One region of the Williamsia herbipolensis genome, then DNA from elsewhere that is predicted to be linked to it. Evidence: predicted binding sites of a transcription regulator. Region 1 holds the regulator's gene; the other holds the start of a gene.

Evidence for each region. The regulator LexA, encoded in region 1, represses DNA repair genes until DNA is damaged. The targets are predictions, from matches to a motif close to CGAACANNTGTTCG.
Region 2: OG579_RS18875 (HNH endonuclease signature motif containing protein) is a predicted target of LexA. The motif match lies at 3,782-3,795, and genes of this name have one in related genera.

What each region holds. Positions count from the first base shown of each region.
Region 1 is NZ_CP108021.1:273,650-288,633, forward strand. It holds gene OG579_RS01220 (HPr family phosphocarrier protein) at 1-137, opposite strand, end outside; gene OG579_RS01225 (PTS fructose transporter subunit IIABC) at 176-2,311, opposite strand; gene OG579_RS01230 (1-phosphofructokinase family hexose kinase) at 2,414-3,388, opposite strand; gene OG579_RS01235 (DeoR/GlpR family DNA-binding transcription regulator) at 3,385-4,152, opposite strand; gene OG579_RS01240 (phosphoenolpyruvate--protein phosphotransferase) at 4,348-6,087, shown strand; gene OG579_RS01245 (SDR family NAD(P)-dependent oxidoreductase) at 6,110-6,973, opposite strand; gene lexA (transcriptional repressor LexA) at 7,058-7,738, opposite strand; gene OG579_RS01255 (LysM peptidoglycan-binding domain-containing protein) at 7,941-8,432, shown strand; gene nrdR (transcriptional regulator NrdR) at 8,556-9,056, shown strand; gene hrpA (ATP-dependent RNA helicase HrpA) at 8,994-13,037, opposite strand; gene OG579_RS01270 (aminotransferase family protein) at 13,156-14,391, shown strand; gene OG579_RS01275 (MarR family winged helix-turn-helix transcriptional regulator) at 14,423-14,872, opposite strand; gene OG579_RS01280 (DJ-1/PfpI family protein) at 14,869-14,984, opposite strand, start outside.
Region 2 is NZ_CP108021.1:4,049,840-4,064,823, forward strand. It holds gene OG579_RS18860 (LLM class flavin-dependent oxidoreductase) at 1-307, opposite strand, end outside; gene OG579_RS18865 (GOLPH3/VPS74 family protein) at 392-1,063, opposite strand; gene OG579_RS18870 (flavin-containing monooxygenase) at 1,106-2,221, opposite strand; gene OG579_RS18875 (HNH endonuclease signature motif containing protein) at 2,232-3,722, opposite strand; gene OG579_RS18880 (hypothetical protein) at 3,826-4,002, opposite strand; gene OG579_RS18885 (VOC family protein) at 4,234-4,608, shown strand; gene OG579_RS18890 (enoyl-CoA hydratase) at 4,696-5,427, shown strand; gene OG579_RS18895 (hypothetical protein) at 5,431-5,817, opposite strand; gene OG579_RS18900 (purine-cytosine permease family protein) at 6,043-7,716, shown strand; gene OG579_RS18905 (carboxyl transferase domain-containing protein) at 7,771-9,243, shown strand; gene OG579_RS18910 (LGFP repeat-containing protein) at 9,271-9,852, opposite strand; gene OG579_RS18915 (cytochrome P450) at 10,012-11,217, shown strand; gene OG579_RS18920 (ferredoxin) at 11,214-11,408, shown strand; gene OG579_RS18925 (ABC transporter ATP-binding protein) at 11,500-13,230, shown strand; gene OG579_RS18930 (ABC transporter ATP-binding protein) at 13,227-14,984, shown strand, end outside.

The DNA.
Region 1 (14,984 bases):
CCGGCGTCCACGGGCTCGCCGCCCTCGACGGCCAGGGTGACCGCCGAGCCGGCCGCGGCGACGGCCTCGGCGATGATCGTGGCGGGACGGGCGTGCAGTCCGACGGCGGACCCGACGGCGATGGTGGTACTGGGCATGTTCAGTTCCTTCTGTGTGGTGGTGACGGGTGGGCGGATCAGGCGGGGACGGGAGCGCCGAGGGCGACCTCGGAGGTCGCGACGACCGGCTTGGACCGCATCTGCTTGGCCGCGACCACGAGGACGGCTCCGACCACTGTGCCCGCTGCGAGCGAGATCAGGAAGCCCAACACATTGGTCATCGCGAAGAAGACGAAGATGCCGCCGTGCGGGGCCCGCAGGCCCACATCGAACGCCATCGTCAACGCACCGGTCACGGCGCCACCGGCCATCATCGAGGGGATGACACGCAGCGGATCGGCCGCGGCGAACGGGATCGCGCCCTCGGAGATGAACGACGCACCCAGCAGCCAGGCCGCCTTGCCGTTCTCGCGTTCCGGCTCGGTGAAGAGCTTCGGGCGGATGGTGGTGGCCAGCGCCATGGCCAGCGGCGGGACCATGCCCGCACACATGACGGTGGCCATGATGCGGAGGTCGGGCGCCGCACCGACCGCGAGCCCCTGGACCGCGAAGGCGTAGGCAGCCTTGTTGACCGGACCGCCGAGGTCGAAGCACATCATGAGACCCAGGATGATGCCGAGGATGATGACCGAGCTGCCGGACATGTTCGACAGCGCGTCCTGCAGCGAGGTGGTGATCCACTTCAGCGGGCGTCCGAGCACCATGAACATCAGCGCGCCGGTGATCAGTGTGGCCAGCAGCGGGATGATGACGACGGGCATGAGTCCACGCGCCCACTGCGGCAACGGGATCCGGCTGATCCACAGGGCCACGAAGCCGGCGATGAGACCACCGACGAGGCCGCCGATGAAGCCGGCGCCGACGACCGACGCGATGTAGCCGGCGGTGAAACCGGGAGCCAGACCGGGACGGTCGGCGATCGCGAAGGCTATGTAGCCGGCCAACGCGGGCACCAGGAAGAAGAACGCCAGCGACCCGATCTCGAAGAACACGCCACCGAGGTACTGGGCGAACCCGCCCGACGGCAGGTTGGTGAGGCTGTTGCTGAGCGCGATCGTCGCACCCAGGGGATCGGTGGCGCCGTTGGGCTTGAGCGCCATCTCGTATCCGCCGAGCAGGAAGCCCAGTGCGATGAGCAGGCCGCCCGCGGCGACGAACGGGATCATGTAGCTGACACCGGTCAGCAGGATCTGCCGGGTGCGGGTGCCCCAGCCGAGCTCGCTCGAGCCGGCCGATGCGCTGGCGGCGGCCGCGGCGGCCGAGCCACCCACACGCTTCGCGTTCGGGTCCTTCGCCGCGGCGACGGCCTCGGCGATCATGGTGTCGGGCTCGTTGATCGCGCGCTTGGTCCCCGACTCGATGACGGGTTTGCCGGCGAAACGCTCCCGGCCCTTCACACCCACGTCGGTGGCGAAGATGACCGCGTCGGCCCGGGCGATGACCGCCGGATCGATGGCGGTCGTCTTCGACGACCCCTGGGTCTCGACGACGAAGTCCACATCGGCGCGCTGCGCGGCGTAGGTGAGGGCGTCGGCGGCCATGTAGGTGTGCGCGATACCGGTGGGGCAGGCGGTGATCGCCACGACCGTGGTCGCAGCCGCCGAGCCGGTGGCGGCGGGCGGAGTGGTGCCGGCCGCGGTCGCGGTGGCGGCGGTCGTCGCAGCGCCGGTCGCTGCAGCGCTCGTCGACGCAGTGGTCGTAGGCGTCGCCGGGGTGACGACCTCGGAGACGAGGGCGACCACGGCGTCCGCGTCGGACGCGGCACGCAGCTTCGCGACGAAGTCGGGACGGACGAGGGCCCGGGCCAGCGCGCTGAGCAGCTTCATGTGCTCGGAGCCGCCCGAGGCGGGCGCCGAGATCAGGAACACCAGATCGGCGGGTGCGTCGGTGGCGCCGAAATCGATCGGCGGCGCGAGGCGGGCGAAGGCCAGGCTCGCGCGCACCGCGGACTCGGTGCGGCAGTGGGGGATCGCGATCCCGCCGGGAAGGCCGGTGGCCGACTGGGCCTCCCGCGCCATCGCCGCGCTCACCAGGGTGTCGGCGTCGGTGGCCCGGCCGCTGCGGACCAGGAGGTCGGCGAGGTAGGTGATCACCGCCTGGTTGTCCGATCCGGCGGCGACGTCGAGGGCGACGGTCGCTGCCTCGATGATCTGCGGTGGATCGGCGGATTCGGGCGCTCCGGTCGGAGCGGTGCCGATGTGGGTGTCGGACATCGTTGTGCCTTTTCTCGGTGGGAGCCTCCACGGTGGAGGCTGGTCGACTTCTGGTTGTTCGGTGAAGCGGGTGGTCGGGTCAGGGGATGCGGCGCGAGGGCCTCACACCGCGTGGGGTGTCGCCACCTCGCTCACGCGCACCGCGGACAGTGCGAGGTCGGTGGGTCGGGGTGGTTGGGTGCCGGCGAGCCCCGCCGCCGCCGATCCGTAGGCGACGGCGCGACGCAGGGCGTCGGCCGGGGCGGCGTCGTCGAGAGTGGCGAGCAGGTAACCCGCGAGGGTTGCGTCACCGGCCCCGACGGTGCTCACGGGGATCATCGGCGGGGGCGTGGCGCGCCAGGCGCCGGTCTCGGTCACCAGCATCGCGCCGGCCGCACCCAACGTCGCGAGGACGGCACAGCCGGCGAGGTCGTGCAGGGCGCGCGCCGCGTCGTGGGTGGGACCGAAGTCGCCGGCGTCGGCCGCCTGTTCCAGCGCGGCGAGATCGGCGCCGGTGATCTCGCACAGCTCCTCGCTGTTGGGCTTGATCAGATCCACCGACACCGCGGGCATGGCGGCGCGCACGGCGGTCAACGGCGACCCGGAGGTGTCCACCGCGACCCGGCAGGGCATCGACGACAGCCGGTCGGCGAGGTCGGCGTACCAGTCGTCGGGCACGCCCGGCGGGAGCGATCCACACAGGGCCACCCAGGTCGCGGTCGAGGCGGAGTCCAGGACCAGGCGGGTCATCTCGGCGAGCTCGGCCGCTGACATCACCGCGCCGGGAAGGTTGAGCTTGGTCGTGGTGCCGTCGGGTTCGGTGATGGTCAGATTGCTGCGGACGTCGACGGCGACATCGACGGTGCGGTGGACGAGCCCCACGGCGTCGAGTCCCACGAGCAGCGGATCGCCGGAGCGTGCGGGCAGAATTGCGGTGGTCGCCGCGCCGGCCATCTGCACGGCGCGGGAGACGTTGACGCCCTTCCCCCCGGGCTCGACACGCGCGTCGGCGGCGCGGATGACCGATCCGCGGACCAGTTCGCCGGGGAGCACGATGGTGCGGTCGACGCTGGGATTGGCGGTGACGGTGACGATCATGCGATCACGACCTCGACACCGCGCGCGGACAGCTGCGCGGAGAAGCTCGGGTCGATGCCGTCGTCGGTGATGAGGACGTCGACCTCATCGAGGCCGGCGAAGCGCGTCATGTCCTCGGCGCCGAGCTTGGAGGAATCCGCCAACACGACAACACGATTGGCGGCGGCGATCATCGCCGACTTCACCGCACCCTCGTCGGGGTCGGGTGTCGACAGCCCGTGGCGTTCGGTGATGCCGTTGGTGCCGATGAACGCGACATCGACGCGGAACGAGGCGAGTGCGGTGATGGGGGCGGGTCCGACCGCGGCCTGGGTGAGCCCGCGGATGCGACCGCCGAGGAAGTGCAGTTGCGCGCCCGGGTGATCGGCCACCGACGCGGCGACGGGCAGAGAGTTGGTGAACACGGTGAGCGAGCGATCGCGCGGCAGCCGGGCGGCGGCCTGCACGGTGGTGGTGCCGGCGTCGATCACGAGGCTGCCGCCGTCGGACGGCACGAAGCGACACGCGGCCGTGCCGATGCGCTCCTTCTCGTCGGGATGGGCATCGGCGCGCTCGGCGACGCCGAGTTCGGTGACCCGCACGGCGTCGACCGGGACGGCGCCGCCGTGCACGCGACGCAGGAATCCGGCCCGCTCGAGCGAGGCGAGATCGCGACGCACGGTCTCGCTGGTGACATCGAATTCCTCGGCCAGCGCGGTCACCGACGCGCGACCGTGGGCGAGTACCTGGTCGGCGATGGCCTGCTGTCGCTCTTCGGCGTACACGCGTCCCCGTTTCGGTTGGAATGTGTGGCTTTGGATGTTGATATTGTTGTGTTTACGCCTGGATGTGTTGACAAGTCAAGCTTTTCTTGTAATTTGAGTCACACAACAGCACCGCAATGACAATCACCTCGTCGAGAGTCCACATCGGACGCCGCGGCGGATGATCGGCCGACAGCAACGATCGATAGGCACCCCATGGCTCCCCACGCGACAGCGAACGACCTCTCCACGGAGGACGTGTCCAGCTCCACCGATCCCGCCGCCCCCACGGTCCTCACCGGCACACCGGTCGTGTCCGGCGTGGCCTTCGCGCCGGTGATGTGGCCGGGTGAGCGGCCGGCCCTGCCGGGCCCGGGGACCCCACCGGCCGACGCCGAGGCCGAGTGCGCGCGCTTCGTCGCCGCGGCGGCGGCCGTGGCCGACCGGTTGCGCGCCCGTGCCTCCGCGGGCACCGGAGTGGCCTCGGAGGTCCTCTCGGCGACGGCGGCCCTCGCACAGGACCGCGGCTGGATCTCCTCGGCGGAGAAGCTCATCCGCGCCGGGTCACCGGCACCGAACGCCGCGGTCGACGCCACCGAACAGTTCGTCGCCATGTTCACCAAGCTCGGCGGCCTCATGGCCGAGCGGGTGACCGACCTGCTCGACGTGCGCGACCGTGTGCTCGCCGAACTCGCCGGTGACCCGGAACCCGGACTGGCCCAGCCGGACCACGAGGTCATCCTCTTTGCCGACGACCTCGCCCCGGCCGACACCTCCGGGCTCGACCCTGCCCTCGTGCTGGGCCTCGCCACGCGTCTGGGCGGCCCGACCAGCCACACCGCGATCATCGCCCGCCAGTTGGGGATTCCGTGTGTCGTCGCCGTCGGTGCGCTGACCTCGGTCGCCGCGGGGACGCCGGTGATGCTCGACGGCGAGGCCGGCACCGTCACCGTCGGTCCCGACGCCGAGACCGCCCGCACCGCCGTCGCCCGGTCTCGCGACGCCGCGGAGTTGGTGTCGCGCTGGAGCGGGCCGGGGCGCACCGCCGACGGCCTCGACGTATCGATCCTCGCCAACGTCCAGGACGGTGCATCCGCCCGCTCGGCGACCGACTTCCCGGTCCAGGGCATCGGGCTGTTCCGTACCGAGTTGGCCTTCCTCGACCGCGCGAAGGAGCCCGACGCCGCCGAGCAGACCGCGCTCTACCGCGAGGTCATCGAGGCGTTCGTCCCCTCCGCCGGGCAACCCGACGCGAAGATCGTGATCCGCACCCTCGACGCCGGCTCCGACAAGCCGCTCCTGTTCGCCGACAACGGAACCGAGGCCAACCCCGCTCTCGGTGTGCGCGGTCTGCGGGTGGCGTTCGGCAACCCGGGTCTGCTCGACCGGCAGCTCGACGCGATCGCGGCCGCCGCCGAGGCCACCGGCTCGTCCCCGTGGGTGATGGCCCCGATGGTGGCCACCGCGACCGAGGCGCGCGACTTCGCGGCGAAGGTGCGTGCCCGCGGCCTGGTCGCCGGGGTGATGATCGAGATCCCCTCGGCCGCCCTGCTCGCGCCGTCGATCCTCGCCGAGGTCGACTTCGTGTCGATCGGCACCAACGACCTCACGCAGTACACGATGGCGGCCGACCGCATGTCCGCCGAACTGGCCTACCTCACCGACCCGTGGCAGCCAGCCGTCCTCGCGCTGATCAACATGGTCGCCTCAGCGGGTTCGGCGACCGGCAAGTCCGTCGGCGTGTGCGGTGAGGCCGCCGCCGACCCGTTGCTCGCCTGCGTGCTGGTGGGCATGGGGGTCACGTCACTGTCGAGCGCACCCGCGGCCGCGGCGGGGGTGGGTGCGGCGCTGGGTCAGGTGACCACGGCGCAGTGCCGGGCCGCGGCGCAGGCGGCGCTGGCGACTGCGGATCCGGCAGATGCACGGGCCGCCGCGGCGGCGCCACTGCACGCCTGACGGCGACGAGGGTCGATCGGGTTCACCGCCGGTGAGCTCGGTCCTCCACCTCACGCACGAGGCCGATCATGGTCGGATCACGGTGCAGGGCGGCATCCGACAGCGGGTTGACGATCCCGCGCAGTGCGGCGACGGGGATCCACCGGCGTGGCACCTGGATGCGCGGTGACCGGGCCTCGATCCCGTCGGCGACCGCCAGGCCGACCCGTCGGGGTTTGATCGGCGTGAGCAGGGGACGCGGGAAGGCCCGCTTGATCAGCGCGGTGGCCAGTTCGTCCTTGCCGAAGGCGACGTCGGCGATGGGGGTCGCGACCCATCCGGGGTAGAGCACCCCGGCCGTCGCACCGTGGGCCGCGAGCTCGCTGCGCAACGCGCGTCCGATCTGTTCGACGGCGGCTTTCGACGCCGCGTAGGGCGCGTTCACCATCCCGTTGAGATAGGCGTACGTCGACGAGGTGACGAGGACGTGGCCCCGGGAGTCGATGATGTGGGGCAGTGCCGCCCGCACCGTGTTCCACACGCCCATCAGGTTGACGCCGATGACGCGCTCGAACACGCCGTCGGCCACGCTGGCCACGGTGTCGGCCGAATCTCCGCTGGAGATACCGGCGTTGGCGAACACCACGTCGATCCGTCCCCACCGCGCAACGGCGCGATCGACTGCGTCGGACAGGTCAGCGGGGACCGTGACGTCGGCGCGTGCCGCGAGCACGCGGTCGGGATCGAGTCCGCGGACGGCGTCGTCGACCGCCGCCTGGGAGAGGTCGAGTGAGACCACCCGGGCACCGCGGCGATGCACCTCACGGACGACCTCTCGCCCGATGCCGCCGGCGGCGCCGGTCACGACGACCACCGCCCCGTCGAGGACCAATCGCTGCGCGCCCATCACTTCTCCTGTCGTCCGCCGAACGGGGAACTCAGTGTGACACGCGGCGTGGTCAGATGGGATCTGCGGGGTGCGTGCGGTCGATCAGAGGCGGCGCATGACGGTGACGACCTTGCCGAGGATGGCCGCCTCGTCACCCGGGATGGGCTCGAACTGCGGGTTGTGGGGCATCAGCCACACGTGTCCGCCGGTGCGCTTGAAGGTCTTCACCGTGGCCTCGCCGTCGATCATCGCCGCGACGATGTCGCCGTTGTCGGCGACGTTCTGCTGGCGGACGACCACCCAGTCGCCGTCGCAGATGGCGGCGTCGATCATCGACTCGCCGACCACCCGGAGCAGGAAGAGCGCGCCGTCGCCGACGAGTTCGCGGGGGAGTGGGAAGACCTCCTCGACGGCCTCCTCGGCGAGGATGGGCCCGCCGGCCGCGATCCGACCGAGGACCGGGACGAAGGTCGGGGTCGGCAGCGAGAGTGCATCCGACCCGCCGCCGTCACCGGGATCGGCGTCCTGGACGTTCACCGCGCGGGGGCGGTTCGCGTCGCGCTTGAGGAAGCCCTTGCGCTCCAGGGTGCGGAGCTGATGGGCGACCGACGACGTGGAGTTGAGGCCGACCGCGTCCCCGATCTCGCGGATGCTCGGGGGATAACCGCGCTCGCGGACCGACGCACGGATGACCTCGAGGACCTTCGCCTGCCGAGGCGTCAGATCGGCCTCGCTGATCGGGCCGTCGGCGAAGTCGGTGGTGGTGACGGTGGTGTCGGACACGGTGTCCCTCCTGTCGCGGCCCGCTCCCGACCGGTCTGTTCGAACGGTTCGGACGACGCGCGGACCTGCTGTCACCTGGGACAGTAGTGCAGCAGATAACAACTTTCAAACATTTGTTCGACCGTGTCGGGACATTGTCGGAGGTGCGTGATACAAATCGAACACACGTTCACTCGAACGTCTGGTCGATGAGGAGCACGTCATGAATCAGACTCTCACGCGTCACAGCAGCACCACCGGCTACGCGGGTCACCGGCCCGCCGGAGCCACGGTCGAGCGCGCGCCGCGTCCGGCGCCGCGCCCCGTGCCCGCACGGCGCCGCCCCTCGGGTCGGCCGGTCGCGGCACGCCCCGCGGGCGTCGTGTGCGCCGACGGACGCCGCCACGCACCGGTGTCGCGCCGTCCCGCCCCCATCGGATGGGGCGCGGCCATCGTCGCCGGCATCGCCCTCGCGATCGCGGTGTGGTCGGTCGTCATCGGTGGGGCGGCCGCCACCGAGTCGACCGCCGCGCCGATCTCCGGCACCTCCGTGGTCCACGTCCGCGGCGGGGAGTCGTTGGGCGAGCTCGCGCAGCGCGTCGCCCCGGATCGGTCGACGTCTGCGGTCGTCGCCGACATCAGGGAGCTCAACCACATGAGCGGATCGGCCCTCACCGCCGGCCAACCGCTGCTCGCGCCGCTCTACCGGAACTGACCGGTGTGTGACGGTCGACCCGGGTCGGTATCCTCGCGACCGTGGGTCCACATCGGACCCTGTGACGCCCCGGGGTCCGTCCTCGACGCGCGTCGCCCGCGGATCAGGTTCGAGGACACGTCGATGCACTGCCCCTTCTGCAAGCACGAGGACACCCGAGTGGTCGACTCGCGTGTTGCCGACGAGGGACAGGCCATCCGCCGCCGCCGTTCGTGCTCGAACTGCGGCCGTCGGTTCACCACGGTGGAGAGCGCGGTGCTCGCCGTCGTGAAGCGCAACGGGGTGACCGAGCCGTTCAGCCGCGAGAAGGTGATGCTCGGCGTCCGTCGCGCCTGCCAGGGCCGCGCCGTCGACGAGGACCGGTTGCGGCTCCTGGCCCAGCAGGTCGAGGACGCCGTCCGTGCCTCGGGTTCGGCCGAGATCCCCAGCAACGAGGTGGGATTGGCGATCCTCGGGCCGCTGCGTGAACTCGACGAGGTCGCCTACCTGCGCTTCGCCTCGGTCTACCGGTCGTTCGAGTCCGTCGACGACTTCCAGCGCGAGATCGACGACCTGCGGTCGTCACCGTCGCGCGCCGCCACCGCCTCCGTCGGCTCCGCGGGCGAGACCGTCGATCGCACGTAGGATCCGCTGCTCCGACACCGGGTAGGCGGGCCGGATGCGCTCGGCGAACAGCCCGATGCGCAGTTCCTCCACCATCCAGTGGATCTGCTCCCCGAGCGTGATACGCCGTGCCGGCGTCGCTCTCTCGACCACCTCGGCCCACCTGTCGAGGACGCGGTCCAACGATTCCATCGCCCGGGCGTCGGTTGCCGCCGCGGCGGGTAGGCGCGCCGATCGCACGAGGATGGCGTCGAGATACACCGCGACACGCGCGCGATGCTCGGCGTCGGTGGCGGCGATGAACCCGTCGAACACGAGATCGTCGAGTTGGCGCGTGATGTCGGCGACGGCAGCACCCGAGCGGAGGCGGTCGAGTTCCGCCCGTATCGGAGCGACGCGGGTCAGCACGTCGGCCGCTGTCGCGAGGGCGGCGCGGGCGACCGCCGGGGTGTCACGGGCGACGGACGCCCGGAGCGCTGCGAATGCGGCGGGGTCGCGCACCGAGCCGGTCGACCCCGTGAGATCGCCGATGGCCGCCCGTGTGCAGTCGCGCAGCAGGTCCTCGGTCGAGCGGTAGGGACTCTGCGACAACGCCAACCGCGCCGCGACGGGGAGGCCGCCGGTGGCCGAGGGCTTGAGGACGGGGATCGAGATCTCGAGCAGTCGTCGGATGGCCCGATGGGTCTGCAGGTCGGCCTCGGCCGCGGTGGTCGCGACCGCCCGCACGACACCGCCGTCGACCACCAGCAGGCACGGGTGGCTCGTGACCTGCTGACCGGCGACGGTCTCCACGATCGACGGTGCGATGGTCCCGATGGTGGCGGCCGTCCACTCGGTGATCGGCGGTGGCGCCGGTGCGGCGGACGCACCGCTCCGGGACGTCGAGGCACCACGCCGCGGCGCCGCGGGTGCCGGTCCCCCCACGGCGTCGCGCAGCTCGGCGAGCGACTCGGCGGTGGCGACCACCGATCCGTCCTCGGCGACCGCGGCATAGGTCATGCGCAGGTGGCGGGGCAACGTGGTCGGGTCGAAATCGTTCGGCGACACCGCGACACCGGTCTGGCGACTCACCTCACGCGCCAGACCGACGGCGACCGGTTCGCTGCGCGGGGTGAGTGCGGCCATGGCCGCAGCCCCGACATCGGCGGCGGGACCGAGCCGTCGGCGCACGGATTTGGGGAGGCTCCGCACCATCGCCACGGCCAGCTCGGTGCGCAGTCCGGGGACCAGCCAGTCGAAGCCCGACGGACGGACGCGCGGTAGCAGGGCGAGGGGGATGTGGACGGTGACCCCGTCCCGTTCGGCGCCGGGCGAGAACTGGTAGGTCAGATCGAGGTATGCCTCGCCCTGCTGCCACCGGTCGGGGAACTCCGTCGCCGAGACCGCGTCGGTGTCGGCGACCGTGTCGGGGGTGAGGTCGAGCAGTTCGGGGTCCGCTCGGCGCGCGGACTTCCACCAGGTGTCGAAATGGGCCGCCGACACGACCTCTCGACCTATGCGCTGGTCGTAGAAGTCGAAGAGCTGGTCGTCGTCGATGACGAGGTCGCCGCGTCGCGCACGGTGCTCGAGGTCGCGGGCGTCCTCGAGCAGGGCCCGGTTGCGGTCGAAGAAGGGGTGTCGGGTGCGCCAGTCACCCTCGACCAGCGCGTGCCGGATGAACAGGTCCCGCGACGTCTCGGGATCGACCCGCCCGAACGGCACCGCGCGGTGCGCGACGAGGGGGACGCCGTAGAGCGTGACGCGTTCGTACGCCATCGCCGAACCCCGCTTCGACGACCAGTGCGGCTCGCTGTACGAACGTTTCACCAGCGGCCCGGCGATCTTCTCGGCCCACTCGGGTTCGATGCCCGCCACCGTGCGCGCGAACAACCGCGAGGTCTCGACCACCTCACCGGCCATCACGAACCGCGGCGGCTTCTTGGCCAGCGGCGACCCCGGGAACACCACGAACCGGGTGCCGCGCGCGCCGAGGAACTCGCGGGTGTCGCCGTCGCGGACGCCGATGTGTCCGAGCAACCCGGCGAGCAGCGACTGGTGCACCGCGGTGGGCGACGCGTCGGAGGTGTTGGGTGTCCATCCCTTCTCGGCGGTGATGCGTTCGAGCTGTCGCACCAGCTCGCGCCATTCGCGGATCCGGAGCCAGTGCAGGAACTCGCGCTCACACCGCTTGCGGAACTGGTTGTTGGACAACTCGTCCCGCATCTGTTCGAGGTGTCGCCACAGCGCGAGGATCGACAGGAAGTCCGACCCCGCCACGGCGAATCGCGCGTGCGACTCGTCGGCGGCCTGTCGCTTCTCGGTGGGACGCTCGCGGACGTCGGGCAACGACAGGGCAGCGACGATGACGAGCACCTCGGCCAGCGCGCCGTTCTCCTGCGCCGCGACCACCATGCGCGCCCACCGGGGATCGATCGGCAGGTCGGCGATGTCGCGACCCACCGGGGTGAGACCGCGGCGGGTGCCGGACCCGTCGACGGCGCCGAGCTCCTCGAGCAGGCCGATGCCGTCGCGGATCGACCGTGCGTCGGGAGCCTCGACGAACGGGAAATCGGTGATGTCACCGAGGTTCAGCGCGGTCATCGTGAGGATGACCGACGCGAGGTTGGTGCGCAGGATCTCCGGTTCGGTGAACTCGGGGCGGCTGTCGAAGTCCTCCTCGGAGTACAGGCGGATGCAGATCCCGTCGGCGACGCGTCCGCACCGGCCGGCTCGCTGGCGCGCGCTGGCTTGCGAGACGGGTTCGATCGGCAGCCGCTGCACCTTCGTACGCAACGAGTACCGGGAGATGCGCGCGGTGCCGGCGTCGACGACGTAGCGGATGCCGGGCACGGTGAGCGAGGTCTCGGCGACGTTGGTGGACAACACGATCCGTCGGCGCTGCGAGGTGGTGAACACCTTCTGCTGATCGCCGGTCGACAGCCGTGAGAACAACGGGAGGATGTCGACACGGTCGTCGAGGCGCCGTCGCAGGGCGTCGGCGGTGTCGCGGATCTCGCGCTCGGTGGCCAGGAACACCAGGATGTCGCCGGGTCCGGCGCGGGTGAGTTCACCGATCGCGGCGTCGATCGCCTGGATCTGGTCGACGTCGTCGTGGTCGCCCCCGCCTCGGGTGTCACCGTCGGGGTCGCTGTCGTCGGTCTCTGCGTCTCGTGGTCGGTATCGGATCTCGACCGGGTAGGTGCGGCCGGAGACCGAGATGACCGGGACCGGATGGTCCGGGGTGGCGAAGTGCTCGGCGAAGCGGCCGGGGTCGATGGTCGCCGAGGTGATCACGACCTTGAGATCGGGTCGGCGGGGCAGCAGCTGTTTGAGGAAGCCGAGGATGAAATCGATGTTGAGGCTGCGCTCGTGGGCCTCGTCGATGATGAGCGTGTCGTAGGCGAGCAGCAGCGGGTCGCGTCCGATCTCGCGCAGCAGGATGCCGTCGGTCATCACCTTCACGAGGGTGTCGGCGCCCGACCGGTCGTCGAAACGGACGGCGAACCCGACGGCGGCGCCCACCTCGGTGTCGGTCTCCTCGGCGATGCGTGTGGCCACGGCGCGTGCGGCGATCCGGCGCGGCTGGGTGTGGCCGATCGCGCCGCGGACACCGCGCCCGAGGCCCAGGCAGATCTTCGGTAGCTGGGTGGTCTTGCCCGATCCGGTCTCCCCGGCGACGACCACGACCTGGTGGGCGGCGATCGCGGCCGCGATCTCCTCGCGCGCCCCCGAGATGGGCAGCTCGTCGGGATAGCTCAGCTCCGGGACGAGGGTCTTCCTGCGGGCCAGACGCCCCCGCGCCGCGTCGATCGAACCGGCCAGCCGGTGGCGGGAACGGTCGTCGCGCGCCCCGGACACGCGTCGCCGCAACCGGTGGGCATCGACGATCGAGACCTCGTCCTCGTCGATGACGAGTGGCTCGGATGTCGTGGCCGTCGAGTCGGTGCGGGGACCCCGGGGGCCGTTCGGACGGCGACGTGCCGACCGGTCGTCGGTCGAACGCGCGCGAGGGGGTCGGGACATGATGTCTCCTACGATATTCGTTCCCTCTGCGGCAGGCCCCGCGCCGTGTGCGCGACGACTCCTCGCCACAGGGGACCGTGCCCCCGCCACGCCGGTGGGCGACAGGCATGATTGGCCCATGACGTCGACGCTGTGGCATGGGTTTGCCGACATGGGGGCGGTCAGCTCCTCCGGACCGTTCGCGATCGCTCGCGGTTCGGGGGTGCACATCTGGGACACCGACGACAACAAGTACATCGACTCGACCGCGGGTCTGTGGTTCACCAACGTCGGCCACGGTCGGACCGAGATCGCCGACGCGGTGGCACGCCAACTCGGCACTCTCGCGCACTACTCCGGTTTCGGTGACGTCGCGCCCGCGGTCACCATCGAGCTGGCCGAGCGACTCGGCGGGATCGCGCCCATCGCGGACAGCAAGGTGTTCTTCACCTCCGGCGGCAGCGACTCCATCGACACCGCGGCGAAGCTCGCCCGCCGGTACTGGCACGAGAAGGGTCGACCGGACAAGACACTGATCATCGGGCGAACGAAGGCCTACCACGGGATGCACGTCGCGGGGACCGCGCTGTCGGGGCTGCCGCCGAACCGCGAGGGCTATGGCACCCTGATGGCCGACGCCGCCACCGTCGAGTGGGACGACGCCAAGAGCCTGCTCGGACTCCTGGAGCGCGTCGGCCCCGACTCCGTGGCGGCGTTCTTCTGCGAACCCGTCATCGGCGCCGGCGGCATCTATCTCCCGCCGGAGGGGTACCTGACCGAGGTGCGCCAGATCTGCCGCGACCACGACGTGCTGTTCGTGGCCGACGAGGTCGTCACCGGCTTCGGGCGCATCGGCGGGTCCTGGTTCGCCTCACAGCGTTTCGACCTGCAGCCCGACATGATGGCCACCGCGAAGGGGCTCACCTCGGGCTACGTGCCGATGGGTGCGGTCTTCGTCGCCCCCCACATCGCCGAGCCGTTCTTCTCCGGCGGCGTGTGGTGGCGCCACGGCTACACCTACGGCGGCCACGCCGGTGCGGCCGCGGCCGCGATGGCCAACCTCGACATCATCGAGCGCGAGGGATTGCTCGACGAGGCACGACGACTCGAGTCCGACCTGCTGACCGCGCTCTCGCCGCTCGCCGAGCACGCCGTGGTGTCGGAGGTGCGCAGCGGCATCGGGGCCGTGGCGGCGGTGCAGTTGGCCGACCCCGCGCAGGGGCCGGCCGCGGTCACCGCGCTGCGCCGTCACGGTGTCAGCGGACGTGCGGCCGGCGCGGGAGCGCTACAGATCTCGCCGGCGTTCGTGATGACCACCGAGCAGACCCACGAACTGGCCCAGCGCATGTCCGACGGGCTCGACGAACTCGTCTGACGTCGGCCCCGGGCACCCGTTCCCGGCCCGATCAGGTCTCACGCTCGGCGGTCGCGTCGAGGGCGGCCGACAGCGCCTGCAGTCCCTCGACGATGGTCGCCCACCGCTGCACCCCCACCTCGTCGGTGAGCAGTGCGGCGGCGCGCGCGTGACCGGGGGAGATGCGCGCCATGGCGTCTCGTCCGTCGGCGGTGGGCGTGACCAGTTTGGCCCGGCGGTGTGCCGGGTTCGGGAGATACTCGACGAGGCCGTCGTGCGCCAGCAGGTCGGCGGTGCGTTGCACGCTCTGCCGGGTGATGCCCATGTCGCGCGCGATCTGCGACACCGGGAGTGGCTCGGCGACGACCGCCCCGAGAACCTGCCACCGCGTCGCGGTGAGTCCGGCGGGCGCCGCGAGGTGCTCGGCGAGGGCGAGGAACTGCCCGTTGAGCCGGAACGCCAGCAGCGCGGAGTCGCTCAGCAACCTCTGGGGATAAGTCACGCGGACTCGGCCATCAGGCGCGGGTAGGCCGCCGGGTCGTGGTTCTCGTAGAGGTCGAACCACGCCGCGAGCGTCTCGGGTCGGTAGAGGCCGAGCCGTTCGAGCACGGCGC
Region 2 (14,984 bases), 940 kb from region 1:
CGCCGGGGCCGATACCTAGGCACACGGGGTGCTGCGTGGTTTTCGCCAACGATCGCGCCTGATGGGCGATGTCGAGCGGATGACGTAGCGGCATGAGCGTGACCCCGACGCCCACGGGAACCCGGAATCCTGCGCCCGCGGTTGCCGCGAACGTCCCGAAGGTGTCCATCGTGGCTCCATGGCCCTGCCACAACCGGGCGGCCTGGGTCCACTGGACCAGGGAGGAGAACGGGTGCACCTGTTCGGGTCGTCGTGGCACGAACGGCAGCAACACCGACAGTTCGGGTGGCGACGCGTAAGCGGACACGCCGATCAAAATAGCATTGTTAAGTAAAAGGTTCAGGGCAACGATCAGGCTGAACGGAAGGCCACCAGGTCATCGAGCATGTGTTCAGTTGGACGTGATTGCCGCCGTGGTCGCTGCGGTGGTGGCGGCCGTGAGCGCGACCATCACCGCCAGTTGGATCTGTTCTGTCGCCGATCGGACCGCGGATTGCGCCCAGGCGCCGGTGCGCGCCGCCTTGATCTGCTCCGGGTCGGCGCCGGGGAAGCGACGGGTGGCGATCTGGGCGGCGTCGAGTACCGCGATGAGGGCGCCGATCTCCGGCGTCATCGAGACACCGGGGGAGGTGATGGCGCGCTCGACCTCCGCGAACAGGTGGACCAGCGACGATCCGGCGACGGGCTTGTACCGATGCGTCGTGTAGAGCCACAGGTGTCGCCGGGTCAGGTGCTCCACGAGGCCGGCCTGTTCCGCCTCGACGAACACCTCGTCGCGTCGGCGATGGGCGATCGGGCAGAACGCGGTGATCAGTGCGCCGGCATCGCGGGGCTTCTCGCCGATCGTGGTGATGCAGGCGTCGAGTGCGGTGCTGCCGGTGGGGGAATCGTCGGTCACGACGACGCTGTCGTCGGAGATCGCGATCCGATCCCGGAGCGAGAGGTCGGCGAGGAACGCCCCGGCGATCGCCACGTCGGCGAAACCGGCCTGCGTCAGCGGCTCGCCGGTGGACGGATCGAGGGCCAGCAGGATGAATCGCTCGGCGACACCGTTCATGTCCATAGTCCGGCTAAGCATACGCGTGTTCGACCTCGAGGGCGTCGGTCACGTCCCGATCGTCTCGGCCACGACGCGCGCGGCCTCGCGACCGGCGCGATTGGCGCCGATGGTGGAGGCGGACGGGCCGTACCCGAGCAGTTGGACTCGCGGTTGCGCGGCGACCACCGTCGCCAGGCGGCCGGTCATGGTGATCCCACCGCCTGCGCTGCGCAGCCGCAACGGTGCGAGATGGTCGAGCGCACTGCGGAATCCGGTGTTGTAGAAGATGACGTCGACGTCGAGATGCGTTCCATCGGCGAAGTCGACGCCGGTGTCGGTGATGCGGGTGAACATCGGCCGCCACGCGAGGATCCCGTCGGCCTGGGCCGCGGCGATCGCGGGGGTGCGCCGGAGGCCGGTCACCGACACCACCGATGTCGGTGGCAGTCCAGCGCGCACCCGCCGTTCCACCCGGGCGACGGCTTCGCGGCCCTGCTCGGGGGTGAAGGGGCCGTCGGCGAACACCGGCTCGGTACGAGAGCACCAGAAGGTCTCCACATCGGTTGCGGTACGGGCGATCTCGATGAGGAGTTGGATGGCCGAGATCCCCGCGCCGACCACGAGCACGCGCAGTCCGTCGAACGTGTGCGGCCCGGTGTAGTCGTGGGTGTGCAGGGTGCGGCCGGTGAAGCGTTCGGCGCCGGGGATGTGCGGCACGAAGGGGCGATCCCACGTGCCGGTCGCGTTGATCACGGTCGCGGCCTCGAGCGTGGTCTCCCGCGTCCCGGGGCCGGCACCGGACGTCACCGTGAACCGGGGGTCGTCGGGGTCGCGTCCGGGTGCGAGGCGCACCGCGCTCACATGGACCGGTCGGCGGACGGGGAGGTCGAATCGTCGTTCGTAGCGCCCGAAGTAGTCGGCGACGGCTGTCGACGCTGGCCACTCGTCGCAGTCGACGCCGAGGGCCTCGGCGAGGCCGTATCCGGGGAGGTCGTGGACGTGGTTCGCGCCGGCGAGGGTGAGTGTGGGCCACCGGAACTGCCACGCCCCGCCCGACGACGGCGCGTGGTCGAGGATGGCGAACCGGCCGTCCAGGCCACGGCGTTGCAGGAAGTAGCCCGCCGAGAGTCCGGCCTGGCCGCCACCGATCACGACGCAGTCGAGCTGCTCGTCGGTGGACACGACGAGAACTCTACTCAGCGAGTACGGCCTGCCGGTGGACACGGGGGAGCCTGATGCTCTCGGTGATGAGGAACTGCAACCGTCGTTGAACCGTCTCCGAAACGGGGTCCGGTGGCACGTGGTCGGCGACGATCTGCGCGGGTCGGTGCAGGTGGTTGGCGCGTGGTGGGCCGGTGCTGCCGTTGGGTATCCAGCCGTAGCGTCCGCGGTCGGGCCCGGAGTCGATCTTGACGGTCGTGAACTGGCCCGGGCCGTCGCCGACAGCGCGGTTGTGGGGTCCACACGCGGGGGCGAGGTCGGTGACGTCGGTGACACCGCCATCGGCCCAGTCGTTTTCGGCATGGTGGATCTCCGCGTGTGCGAAGGGTGCCGGACATCCCGCCTTGCCGCATCCGCCGTATTGGGAGAACAGGACGAATCGCTGGGCCTGGGTCGCCAACCGCTTGGCGCGACCGTAGAACAGCGGTTCACCGGTGGCGTCCTCGAACACCGACAGGTGCATCTGTGCTGTGGCGGCCATCGCGACGACGTCCGTCATGGGAAGGTCGGCGCCGGTGGCGGTGTGGGCGATCCCCGCGTGCTCTCGCAGCTGCGTGTCGGTGATGGACACGATGATGTGGGGCGGCAGACCTCGATGGGAGCTGCCGAGAAGCCCGCCGTCGACGGCTGCCTGCAGCAGCGCCTTCAGTGCGTCGTGATTGCGCTGGGACTGCGAGCGGTGGTCGCGATCGGCGGCCTCGCGCAGGAGGGCGGGGTCGATGCCGTCGTCGTCGTTGCCGCCGTGCGGTGAGTGCTCGTCGTCGGGTTTGTTCATGCCCGGCGCGGCCCACGCTGCGAGGACGACGTCGAACAGTGCTCGTGTCACCGGGTCGAGATGTCCGGTGAGCTTCGACATCAGCAGGGAGTCCTGGGTGCCGATACCCACGCCGCGGTTGCGGGCGCGATCGCGGTCCGACGGTAGGTCGCCGTCGGGGTCGAGATGGGCGAGGATGCGGGCGCCGGCGCGGGCGATCTCGCGCGGACCGAAGTCGCGGGCGATGTCGGCGAGCTGCGCCTCGGCGTCCTCGCGCATGACCGAAGGTGTTGCGGCAGGCACCTTGTCGAGGACGTCGAGCACTGCGATGACGTGCTCATGGGAAAGATCGCCGTCGGCCATGGCGGCCGCGGTCTCGGGGCAGCGCGGGGGCAACGGTTCGCCGGTCATCGACAGCATCGACGACAGTTCGGCGACCTCGCGCAGTCTCTTCCTGGGAGCTGCGACCCGCAGACGTTCGCCGACGAACTCGATCAGGGTGCGGCACTGCACCGTTCGGTAGGCCTCGCGACCGGACACGTCGGCGATTCGCCGAAGTCCGGTGGACCCCATGGTGTGCGTGAGTCGTTGGTGGGTGATCGCGATCTCTGCGATCTCCGACTCCGTCAACGCGTCGGTGGACTCGTCGGCGATCTCGCCCAGGAGTGATTCCAGCGCAGCATATTTGGCGATCAGAGTGTTCCCCACCGCGCAGCTTCCCCCCGGATGCATCGACTGCCACGAGTCTAGTTCAGGAGTACGACATTCGCAAGTGTGTTCGAGCGCGAATTCCCCTGCGCGACCTGCCGGCTCACTCGATACGGAAGGTCCCGACCATCCGATACTGCGAGTCCATCAGGTCGTGCGACACGGCCCGGTCGAGGGGTAGTTGGGCGGCCGCACCGGCCCAGTACCGCAGGATGCGTCCCACCTCCGCGGCGGCATCGCCATCGAGGGCGTCGAGATCCACGTCGAGAATCAGTCGCATGTCCGGCAGCCTAAGCCGCGTTCGCTCATCCCGGTGGAGTGTCATCGTTTCCCGTGCTAATTTCCCGGGATGACATCCGGGATGGCATCGCGCCGTACACGGGAAGGCTTCCCGGACACGCAGTGAATCGGTACGGGCGACCGCGCGCCCGTACCGCTGTCTCTCCTCGTTCGCCACCGGTCGGCGGAAACTCCTCGCCCACCCCATCGGCACTCAGATCGCAAAAGAGACATGACCGCACGGTTCAACCACACCATCATCGCCGCGAACGATCCCGAGACATCTGCCCGGTTCTACCGGGATGTCATGGAAGCAGACGACGCACCCCATTGGGGGCCCTTCATCAACCTGACTCTCGACGGGGGAGTGCTGCTGCAGTTCGCAGCACCGCCCAGCGACTTCTCGCCGCAGCACTATGCGTTCCTGGTGAGCGACGACCACTTCGATCGAGCACTCGACTATCTGCGACATCACGAACTCGACTACTGGGCCGACCCGCAACGGCAATCACTCCACAGCACGAACACCGAGCACGGCGGACGAGGCGTCTACTTCCTGGATCCCGCCGGCCACTACCTCGAACTCACGACGCAGCCATACGTCTGACCCGGCGACGACGATGGCTCACGGCGACGCCGTACCCCGTCTCGGGTGACGGCCGCGGGGGACACGCCTCGCGATACGCTGACGACCATGATCGGGAGCACGTCGAACGGGTCCGTCACCACCATCGAGTTGCAGCGATCGGACAAGCGCAACGCGCTCGATCACGCCATGGTGGACGACTTGGTGGCCGCGGTCGACTCCGCTGTCGAGGCCGGTGCACGCGCCATCGTCCTCACCGGCGAGGGTCGGGTGTTCTGCGCCGGGGCCGACCTGTCGGGTCCGGTCTACGACCCCGAGTTCCTGACCAAGCTGGTGTCGGCCCTGCAGCGGATCGAAGCGGTGCCGGTGCCGGTGATCGCGGCGCTGAACGGTAGCGCGCTCGGCGCCGGCCTGCAGCTGGCGATGGTCGCCGATCTGCGGGTGATGGCGCCCGACGCACTGTGCGGGATACCGGCGGCCAAGATCGGTGTCGCGGTCGACGAGTGGACGATTCGTCGCCTCATCTCGCTGGTTGGATCGGGCACCGCGCGCGGGATGCTCATCGGATGTGACCCGCTCACCGCCGAGCACGCCCTGTCGGTGGGTTTCGCCAATCGCATCGGCGATCTGGCGATGGCGCAGGAGTGGGCGGCGAGCATCGCCGAACTCGCGCCGCTCACGCTCGCCCACTACAAGCTGGTGTTCGCCGGCGACGGCGCCCGCGACGAGGTGCCGACCGATCGAGCGGCCGCGATGATGCGCGCCTGGGAGAGCGAGGATCTCGCCGAGGGGCGGGCCGCACGAACCGAGAACCGCAGCCCTCGGTTCACCGGGCGCTGAGCACTACGTCAGGCGCTTGACCGACGATCCCGGTCGGTAGACGAGTCGCTTCACCGATGCCGGCGGCGGCGCGATGCCGGGACCGCCCGCGCGCATCCAGTCGCCCACCTCGGCCATCGCCGACGCGGTCAACACCTTCTGCAGCCAGACCGGGCGCCCGCCCTTCACCCGACCGGCCCGTGAGGGCGACACCACGATGACGTTCGATCGCGCGCAGTCGTCGAGGCAATCGCTGGTGCGCACCCGCGCGGCGTCGCTCGCCGACGCGCGCAGGGCGTCGAGATGCTCGTCGTGGTCGATGTCGGGGTGTTTGCGCGCGGTGCCACAGCAGCAACCACGACACACGGTGGCCGTCGGCAGGGTGGTGGCGGACTTCTTGCCGGACAGCATGGGCTCCGATGTTCGGGGGACCTGCGCGGCCCGGTGATCCCGACGAGCCTACGACATTTGCGATGACTTGCCTTACGCTACCCGGCTTTCATGCGCAAGGCTAAGGGGTGCGAGTTTTCGTGCTCGAAACGTGCTGGAACCGTTCGGGATACACGTCGCCTCTAGCGTCGCGATATTGCCCGCCAGGGGGTGGACATCACTGCGACGCGCGATCGAGGAGAACGCATGACCCAGGAAGTAGTGGAGCCGAATCCGGCTCTCACCGGACCGCAGGCCGCGGCGACACGAGAGACGCTGGAGGACTACACCCTTCGGTTCGCGCCACGGAGCTACCGCAAATGGGGGCCGGGTGTCGTCTCGATCTCGGCGCTCGGCGGCATCGCCTATCTGGCCGACTTCGCGATCGGCGCGAACATCGGTATCGCCAACGGCACCGGTAATGCGTTGTGGGGCATCCTGTTCTTCGCCGTCGTCATCGTACTGACCGGCTACCCGTTGGCCTACTACGCCGCGCGCTACAACATCGACCTCGACCTCATCACCCGCGGTAGCGGTTTCGGCTACTACGGCTCGGTGCTGACCAACGTCATCTTCGCGTCGTTCACCTTCATCTTCTTCGCCCTCGAGGGCTCGATCATGGCCCAGGGTCTCAAGCTCGGCCTCGGGATCCCCCTGTGGCTGGGCTATCTCGTGTCGTCGGTGCTGGTGATCCCACTGGTCATCTACGGCATGAACACCCTGGCCAAGCTGCAGGTGTGGACCACCCCGCTGTGGCTGGTCATGATGGTGCTCCCGTTCCTCTACCTGCTCATCAGCCACCCGAGCGCCGTCGGCGACTTCCTTTCCTACAGCGGTGGTATCGACGCCAAGGGTGGTCAGGGGGTGTCGTTCGCCGGCACCATGCTCGCCGCGGGCGTCTGCCTGTCGCTCATCGCCCAGATCGCCGAGCAGATCGACTACCTGCGCTTCATGCCGCCCAAGACCCCCGAGAACAACCGCCGCTGGTGGGCCGCGGTCCTCACCGCCGGTCCGGGCTGGGTGTTCTTCGGCGCGATCAAGCAGGTCGTCGGCCTGTTCCTCGCGGTGTACCTCATCCTCAACTTCGCCGACCAGGCCGGCGTGGCCAACCAGCCCGTCGAGCAGTTCCTCGCCATCTACGAGGACTTCATGCCGCACTGGCTGGCGCTCACCCTCGCGGTGATCCTCGTGGTCATCAGCCAGATCAAGATCAACGTCACCAACGCCTACTCCGGTTCGCTGGCGTGGACCAACAGCTTCACCCGCGTCACCAAGACCTACCCGGGTCGACTGGTGTTCCTGGTGTTCAACGTCGCCATCGCCATCGTGCTGATGGAGGCCGACATGTTCAGCTTCCTCAACAACCTGCTGAACTTCTACGCCAACTGCGGTATCGCGTGGATCGCCACCGTCGCCTCCGACATCGCGATCAACAAGTTCCTGCTGAAGCTCTCGCCCAAGCAGCCCGAGTTCCGTCGCGGGATGCTCTACAGCGTGAACCCGGTCGGGTTCGGCAGTGTCGTGATCGCCGGCGGGCTGTCGATCATGACCTACTTCCACGTGTTCGGCGACGCCATCCAGCCGTACTCGCCGATCGTCGCCCTGGTCCTCGCGGTGGTGCTGCCGCCGATCTTCGCCGTCGCGACGAAGGGCAAGTACTACCTGCGTCGCACCGACGACGGGATCGACCTGCCGATGCTCGACGAGAACGGCAACCCGTCCGACGCCCGCCTGATGTGCTGCGTCACCGGCATCGAGTTCGAGCGGCCCGACATGATCGCCTCGGCCAAGCCCGGCCCGAACGGCGAGAAGCAGTACATCTCGTCGCTGGCGCTGTCGTGTGACAAGACCGGCGAACACGTTCTGCCCGAACAGAAGTAGATCGGACCGGGCTTTTCGCCCGGGCGCTGCGGGGAGCATTGACATAATCGGTCGATGACTCCCCGCAGTGCTGCGCAGGTCCTCGCCGTCGTCGTCGACGAGGACACGTGGGTGTCGTGGGACGCTCCGTCCGTCGACGAGACCGACGATCCGCGGTACGCGGCCGATCTCGCCCGGGCGCGTGAGACGAGCGGGGTCGACGAATCCCTGCTCACCGGTACGGGACTCGTGCGGGGTCACCGTGTCGCCGTCGTGGTCAGCGAATTCGGCTTCCTCGCCGGGTCGATTGGCCGCGCCGCCGGCCGCCGTATGGTCGCCGCCGTTCGCCGCGCCACGGCCGAGGGGCTGCCACTGCTGGCGCTGCCCGCCTCGGGAGGGACCCGCATGCAGGAGGGGACCCCGGCGTTCCTGCAGATGGTGGCCATCGCCGCGGCCGTGGTCGACCACAAGGCGGCCCGACTGCCCTACCTCGTCCATCTGCGACACCCCACCACCGGCGGCGTGTTCGCCTCCTGGGGATCGCTCGGGCACGTCACCCTCGCCGAACCCGACGCACTCATCGGGTTCCTCGGGCCGCGGGTGTACGAGGGTCTGACCGGTGAACCGTTTCCCGAGAGCGTCCAGCGCGCCGAGAACCTGCGTGCCCACGGTCTCGTCGACATCGTGGCGCCGGTCGCCGACCTGCCGCGGTACGTCGACGCGCTGCTGCGCATCCACCGATCCCGGACCGTCACGGCCCGATCCGCGGACGCCCCTGTCGCAGCGCCCGCGGCGCCCGACGCCTGGGACGCCGTCCTCGCCTCACGCCACCCGAACCGGCCCGGCGTGCGGGATCTGCTGCGGCACATCGCGACCGACGTCGTCGCGCTGAGCGGCACCGGCGAGGGGGAGAGCGACCGCGGACTGCTGCTGGCGATGGCGCGGATCGGTGGTCGGGGAGTGGTGGTGATCGGTCAGGACCGTCGGCTGCAGCGGCCCGGATCGCTGTTGGGCCCCGCGGCGCTCCGGGTCGCCCGGCGGGGCATGGCCCTGGCCGCCGACCTCGACCTGCCGCTGGTGACTGTTGTCGACACCCCGGGGGCCGACCTGTCCCGCGACTCCGAGGAGGGCGGACTGGCCGGTGAGATCGCTCGCTGCCTGGCCGATCTCATCGCGCTGCCGGTGGCCACGGTGTCGGTGGTGCTCGGTCAGGGCGCGGGTGGCGCCGCGTTGGCGCTGTATCCCGCCGACCGGGTGATCGCCGCCGGCAGCGGCTGGCTCTCGCCGCTACCGCCCGAGGGGGCCAGTGTCATCGTTCACCGCGACACCGACCACGCGCCAAAACTGGCACGTGCGCAGTCGATCTCGGCGGCAGATCTGCTGGCCCACGGCTTCGTCGACGTCGTCGTGGCCGAGGCCACCGATCCCGCGGACGACCCGATCGCGTTCTGTCGCGACATCGGCGACGCCGTCGCCACGGCGCTGGCCGAACTCGCGGAGGTGGACCCGGCGCGGCGAACCGACGCACGGATGCGCCGGTTCGCCTGAGCCGCAATCGGGCTCACGGGGTGGGGATCAGGGGAAGAACAGCGTTCCGCCGTTGAAGTCCTGCGCCCAGCCCCGACCGTTGCGGTACTCGTCGCTCACCGGGAAGCCGAAGAAGCCGGTCGATCCACCTTTCGCGGACCAGCGCGCGAGGATGCCGCCCCACACCGTGCGGGTCCCGCCGGCCGAGGAGTAGTAGACGTTGCCGCCCTGAAAGTTCTGGCGCTTCCCGCGACCGGGGACGTCGATCTCGTTCGTGAGAGGCCAGCCGAGCACGCCGCGCTCGTAACGCAACGACGCCCACTTGCCGCGGATCGCGCCACCCACGAAGTGTGCGGTGCCGCCGGCGACGTTCGCCTTCCAGTAGAACGAGACGTTCTTCTCGAATGTCTGGAACCGCCCACCCTGGAGCGCAGGGGACTCCGCGATCAACGGGTTGCCCCACTTGTCGGGTCCGCCGGTGGCCGTGTAGGCCTCCTCGATCTTCCCGCCCACGGTGTACTCGCCGTAGACGTCGTCGGCGCTCGCCACTCCGGCGAGCTGCGTCGACGCCAGCGTCAGCACGGTCACGGCCGCGACGGTCAGTGCCGTCACTCGTTCTCTGATGCGCATGGATGTCACTTTCTGCTTCATGAGGTCACCGACCCGGGTCGATTGTTCCCTCATGGCAACGGTTCGCACCAACCCTCGACGTCGGATGGTGACGTGATCGACGCGTTCCCGCCGCCGTTTCCGATATGGTTGGTGAGTACACGTAATTAGGGAGGCTAGATGTCTGACGTGATCCCGGATTATCCGATGACCCGGACCTGTCCGTTCGACCCACCCGCCGAGCAGACCGAGAACGGCCCGGTCTCGAAGGTGCGGATCGAGACCGGCGCCACCGCATGGCTGGTCACCGGATACGACGAGCAGCGCGAGGCCCTCGTCGACCCGCGCCTGAGCTCCGACTTCCGCAGGCCCGGCTATCCCGCGCGGGTGCTGGCACGGCGGACGCGGTCGTTCATCTCGATGGACAACCCCGAACATCAGCAGCAGCGACGGATGCTGATCAAGCACTTCACCGTCAAGCGGATCGCGTCGATGCGTCCGGCCATCGAGGGGTTGGTCGACACGTTGCTCGCGCAGATGCTGACCAAGGACGGCCACGCCGATCTCGTCGCCGACTTCGCCCTGCCGCTGCCATCGCTGGTCATTTGCGACCTCCTCGGCGTGCCCTACGCCGATCACGACTTCTTCCAGCGGTGCAGCAGCGTGCAGCTCACCCTGAGCGCGCCCATCGCCGAGCGTGAGGCCGCCCGCGACGATCTCGCCGACTATCTGCGGGACCTGGTCGACAAGGCCGTGGAGAACCCCGGCGACGACCTCATCGGCGACCTCGTGGTGAACCAGGTGCGTCCCGGTCACCTCACGACCGCCGAGGTCGCCGACATGTGCAGCCTGCTGCTCATCGCCGGACACGAGACGACCGCGAACATGATCGCCCTGGGAACGCTGGCGCTGCTGCGTCATCCTGACCAGCTCGCCGAGCTCCGCGCGAGTGACGACCCCGCGCTGATGACCTCCGCGGTCGAGGAGCTCCTGCGTTATCTGACGATCGTGCACCAGGGCCTGCGGCGCGTGGCCACCGACGACATCGAGATCGCCGGCACCACCATCGCGGCCGGGGAGGGCGTCATCATCTCCGCCGACGCCGGCAACCGCGCCGAGGATGCCTTCGACGGCGATCCCGACACCCTCGACATCCACCGAGCCGCACGACACCACGTCGCGTTCGGTTTCGGGGTCCACCAGTGCCTGGGTCAGGCGCTGGCCCGCCTGGAACTCGAGATCGCCTACCGCGCCCTCGTGACGCGTGTCCCCGGTCTCGCCGTGGCCGCCGAGCTCGACGACATCGACTTCAAGGACGACATGTTCGTCTACGGCGTCCGGTCGCTCCCCATCACCTTCGACACCCCGACCGTCGAGGCGTCATGAGCATCGAGATCGACCGCGACGCCTGCGTGGGCGCAGGCCAGTGCGTGCTCGCGGCACCGGATGTGTTCGACCAGACCGACGACGAGGGGATCTCCTACGTCCTCCCCGACGCACCCGTCACGGAGCGGACATCTCAGATCGCCGACGCCGTCGACCGCTGTCCCGCGAGGGCCATCTCGACGACCGTGTGACGCACTTTCGGCTGACGCGCGCGCGGTCGGACGTTGATAGCCTCAGCCGGGTGAATGGCCCTCGCTGTCAGATGTCCGGATCGTCGCGCCGATGCTGATCCGGCTGCTGCGTACCTATCTCGCGACCTACCGTCGAGAACTGCTCGCCGTGGTGGTGCTGCAGCTCGTCGCCACCATCGCGATGCTCTACCTGCCGACGCTCAACGCCGACATCATCGACTCCGGTGTCGCACGCGGCGACACCGACTACATCGTCGACATCGGCATGTGGATGCTCGGCATCTCGCTGGTGCAGGTGCTGTGCAGCATCGCCTCGAGCTATTTCGGTGCGCGTGCGTCGCTCGGTGCGGGCCGCGACATCCGCCGCGACCTCATGGGGCGGGTCAGCACGTTCTCGGCGCGGGAGGTCGGCCAGTTCGGCGCGCCGTCGCTGATCACCCGCACCACCAACGACGTCCAGCAGGTGCAGATGCTCGCGGTGATGGCGTGCACGATCCTCGTCACCGCGCCGATCATGTGCATCGGCGGCATCGTCCTGGGCCTCCACGTCGGCAGCTCGCTGGCCTGGGTGCTCGTCGTCGCCGTCCCCGTCCTCGGCGGCAGCATGGCGCTCATCATCGCCCGCATGATCCCCGGGTTCCGGGCCATGCAGAGCCGCATCGACACCGTCAACCGAGTTCTGCGCGAACAGATCACCGGTATCCGCGTGGTGCGTGCGTTCGTGCGCGAGCCCTACGAGCGCGAGCGGTTCGACCGCGCCAACGACGACCTCACCGACTCGGCGCTGCGCGTGGGTCGCCTCATGGCGCTGATGTTCCCCGTCGTCATGCTCATCACCAACGTCACGATGGTGGCCATCGTGTGGTTCGGCGGCTACAAGATCGCCGACGGGACCGTCGAGATCGGTTCGCTCACCGCGATGATCAGCTACGTCATGCAGATCATGATGGCGGTGATGATGGCGTCGTTCCTCGCGATGATGGCCCCGCGCGCCACGGTCTGCGCCGAACGCATCTCCGAGGTCCTCGACACCGAGACCTCGGTGTCACCGCCGGCGAAGCCCGCGCCGTTCGTCGCCGACCCCGGCACCGTCGAGTTCCGCGGTGCCGAGTTCCGCTATCCCGGCGCAGATGCGCCTGTGCTGTGCGACATCTCGTTCACCGCCACCCCCGGCACCACCACCGCCGTGGTGGGCTCCACCGGCTCGGGCAAGACCACCCTGCTGGGTCTCATCCCGAGGCTGGTCGACGTGACCGGCGGCGCGGTGTCGGTCGGCGGGACCGACGTGCGGACGCTCGACCCCGAGGAGTTGCGCCGCGTCATCGGGTTGGTGCCGCAGAAGCCCTACCTGTTCTCCGGCACCATCGCAACCAACATGCGCTACGGACGGCCCGACGCCACCGACGACGAGATCTGGGAGGCGTTGACCGTCGCCCAGGCCGCGGACTTCGTGCGGGACATGCCCGATGGGCTCGACACCGCCGTCGCGCAGGGCGGGACGACGGTCTCCGGCGGGCAACGACAACGCCTCGCTATCGCCCGGGCCCTCATCCGGCGACCCAACATCTACCTCTTCGACGACTCGTTCTCCGCGCTCGATCTCGCCACCGACGCCCGCCTGCGCGCGGCGCTGCGGCCGGCGACCACCGAGGCGTACGTCATCATCGTCGCCCAACGCATCTCGACGATCATCGACGCCGATCAGATCGTCGTCCTCGAGCACGGTCGGGTGGTCGGCGTGGGCCGACACCACGACCTCGTCGACACCTGCCCCACCTACACCGAGATCGTCGAATCGCAGATGGCGGTGGACGCCCGATGACGCGCCCCGGTGGCGGCGGCCCCGGCATCCCGATGGGCGGGGTGCCGGGGGAGAAGGCGCGCTCGTTCAAGCCGTCGGTGAAACGCCTCGGCGGCAGGCTCGCGACCCGGCGGCTGTCGCTGGTGGTGATCTTCGCGGCCGCGGTCGGATCGGTGGTCCTCACCGCGCTGTCGCCGCGGATCCTCGGCCACGCGACGGACATCATCTTCTCGGGCGTGATCGGGAAGTCGTTGCCCGACGGTGTCTCCAAGGCCCAGGCCGTGGCGGGTCTGCGCGAGCGCGGCGACGGAACCTTCGCCGACATGGTGTCGTCGATGAACGTCACGCCGGGCACCGGAGTCGACTTCGGTGCGCTCGGGTCGACGCTCACGCTCGTGCTGGTGCTCTACGTCGCCTCGGCGCTGCTGGCGTGGTTGATGAGCCTGCTGCTCAACGTCACCGTGCAGTCGACGGTGCGCGAACTGCGCACCGAGGTCGAGGACAAGATCCACCGACTGCCGCTGCGCTACTTCGACACCACCCCGCGCGGGGAGCTGCTCAGTCGCGTCACCAACGACATCGACAACGTCTCGCAGTCGTTGCAGCAGACCATCTCCCAGCTGCTGAACTCGCTGCTGATGGTCATCGCGATCCTGGTGATGATGCTCATCATCTCGCCGCTGCTGTCGCTGATCGCGATCATCACCGTGCCGCTGGCGGTGCTCGCGACCGCGATGGTCGCCAAGCGGTCGAAGCCCCACTTCCTGGCGCAGTGGAAGAGCACCGGCGCGCTCAACGCGCAGGTCGAGGAGGCCTTCACCGGCCACGAGGTCATCAAGGTGTTCGGGCGCGCCCAGGAGGTCGCCGACCGCTTCGACGAGCGCAACGAATCGCTCTACGCGTCGAGCTGGCGGGCACAGTTCATCTCCGGGATCATCATGCCCACCATCATGTTCCTGGGGAACCTCAACTACGTGGCGATCGCGGTGGTCGGCGGTCTGCGGGTGGCGTCGGGAAGCCTGAGTCTCGGTGAGGTGCAGGCGTTCATCCAGTACTCCCGCCAGTTCACCCAGCCGCTCACCCAGATCGGGTCGATGTTCAACCTGATGCAGAGCGGTGTCGCCTCGGCCGAGCGCATCTTCGACATCCTCGACGCCGAGGTCGAGGACGCCGACCCGGAGTCACCGAAGGTCCCCGTCGGGGATGCCGGAGAGGTGACGGTGGACGACGTGTCGTTCAGCTACCGCGACGACGCCCCGCTCATCGAGGCCCTGTCGCTGACGGCGCGGCCGGGTCACATGGTCGCCATCGTCGGCCCGACCGGCGCCGGCAAGACCACGGTGGTGAACCTGCTCATGCGGTTCTACGACGTGGATTCGGGCACCATCTCGCTCGACGGGGTCGAGACGCGCGACATGACGCGAGCGGACCTGCGGGAGCGAACGGGCATGGTGCTGCAGGATTCCTGGCTGTTCGGCGGCACGATCCGCGAGAACATCGCCTACGGCGACCCCGATGCCGACGACGCCGCGGTGATGGCCGCCGCACGGGCAGGCCACGTCGACCACTTCGTGTCGATCCTCCCCGACGGCTACGACACCGTGATCGACGAGGAGGGTGGCGGTGTCAGCGCCGGCGAGAAACAGCTCATCACCATCGCGCGGGCGTTCCTCGCCCAACCGCGACTGCTGATCCTCGACGAGGCCACCAGCTCGGTCGACACCCGCACCGAGCTGCTCATCCAGAAGGCGATGCAGGCGTTGCGTGCCGACCGC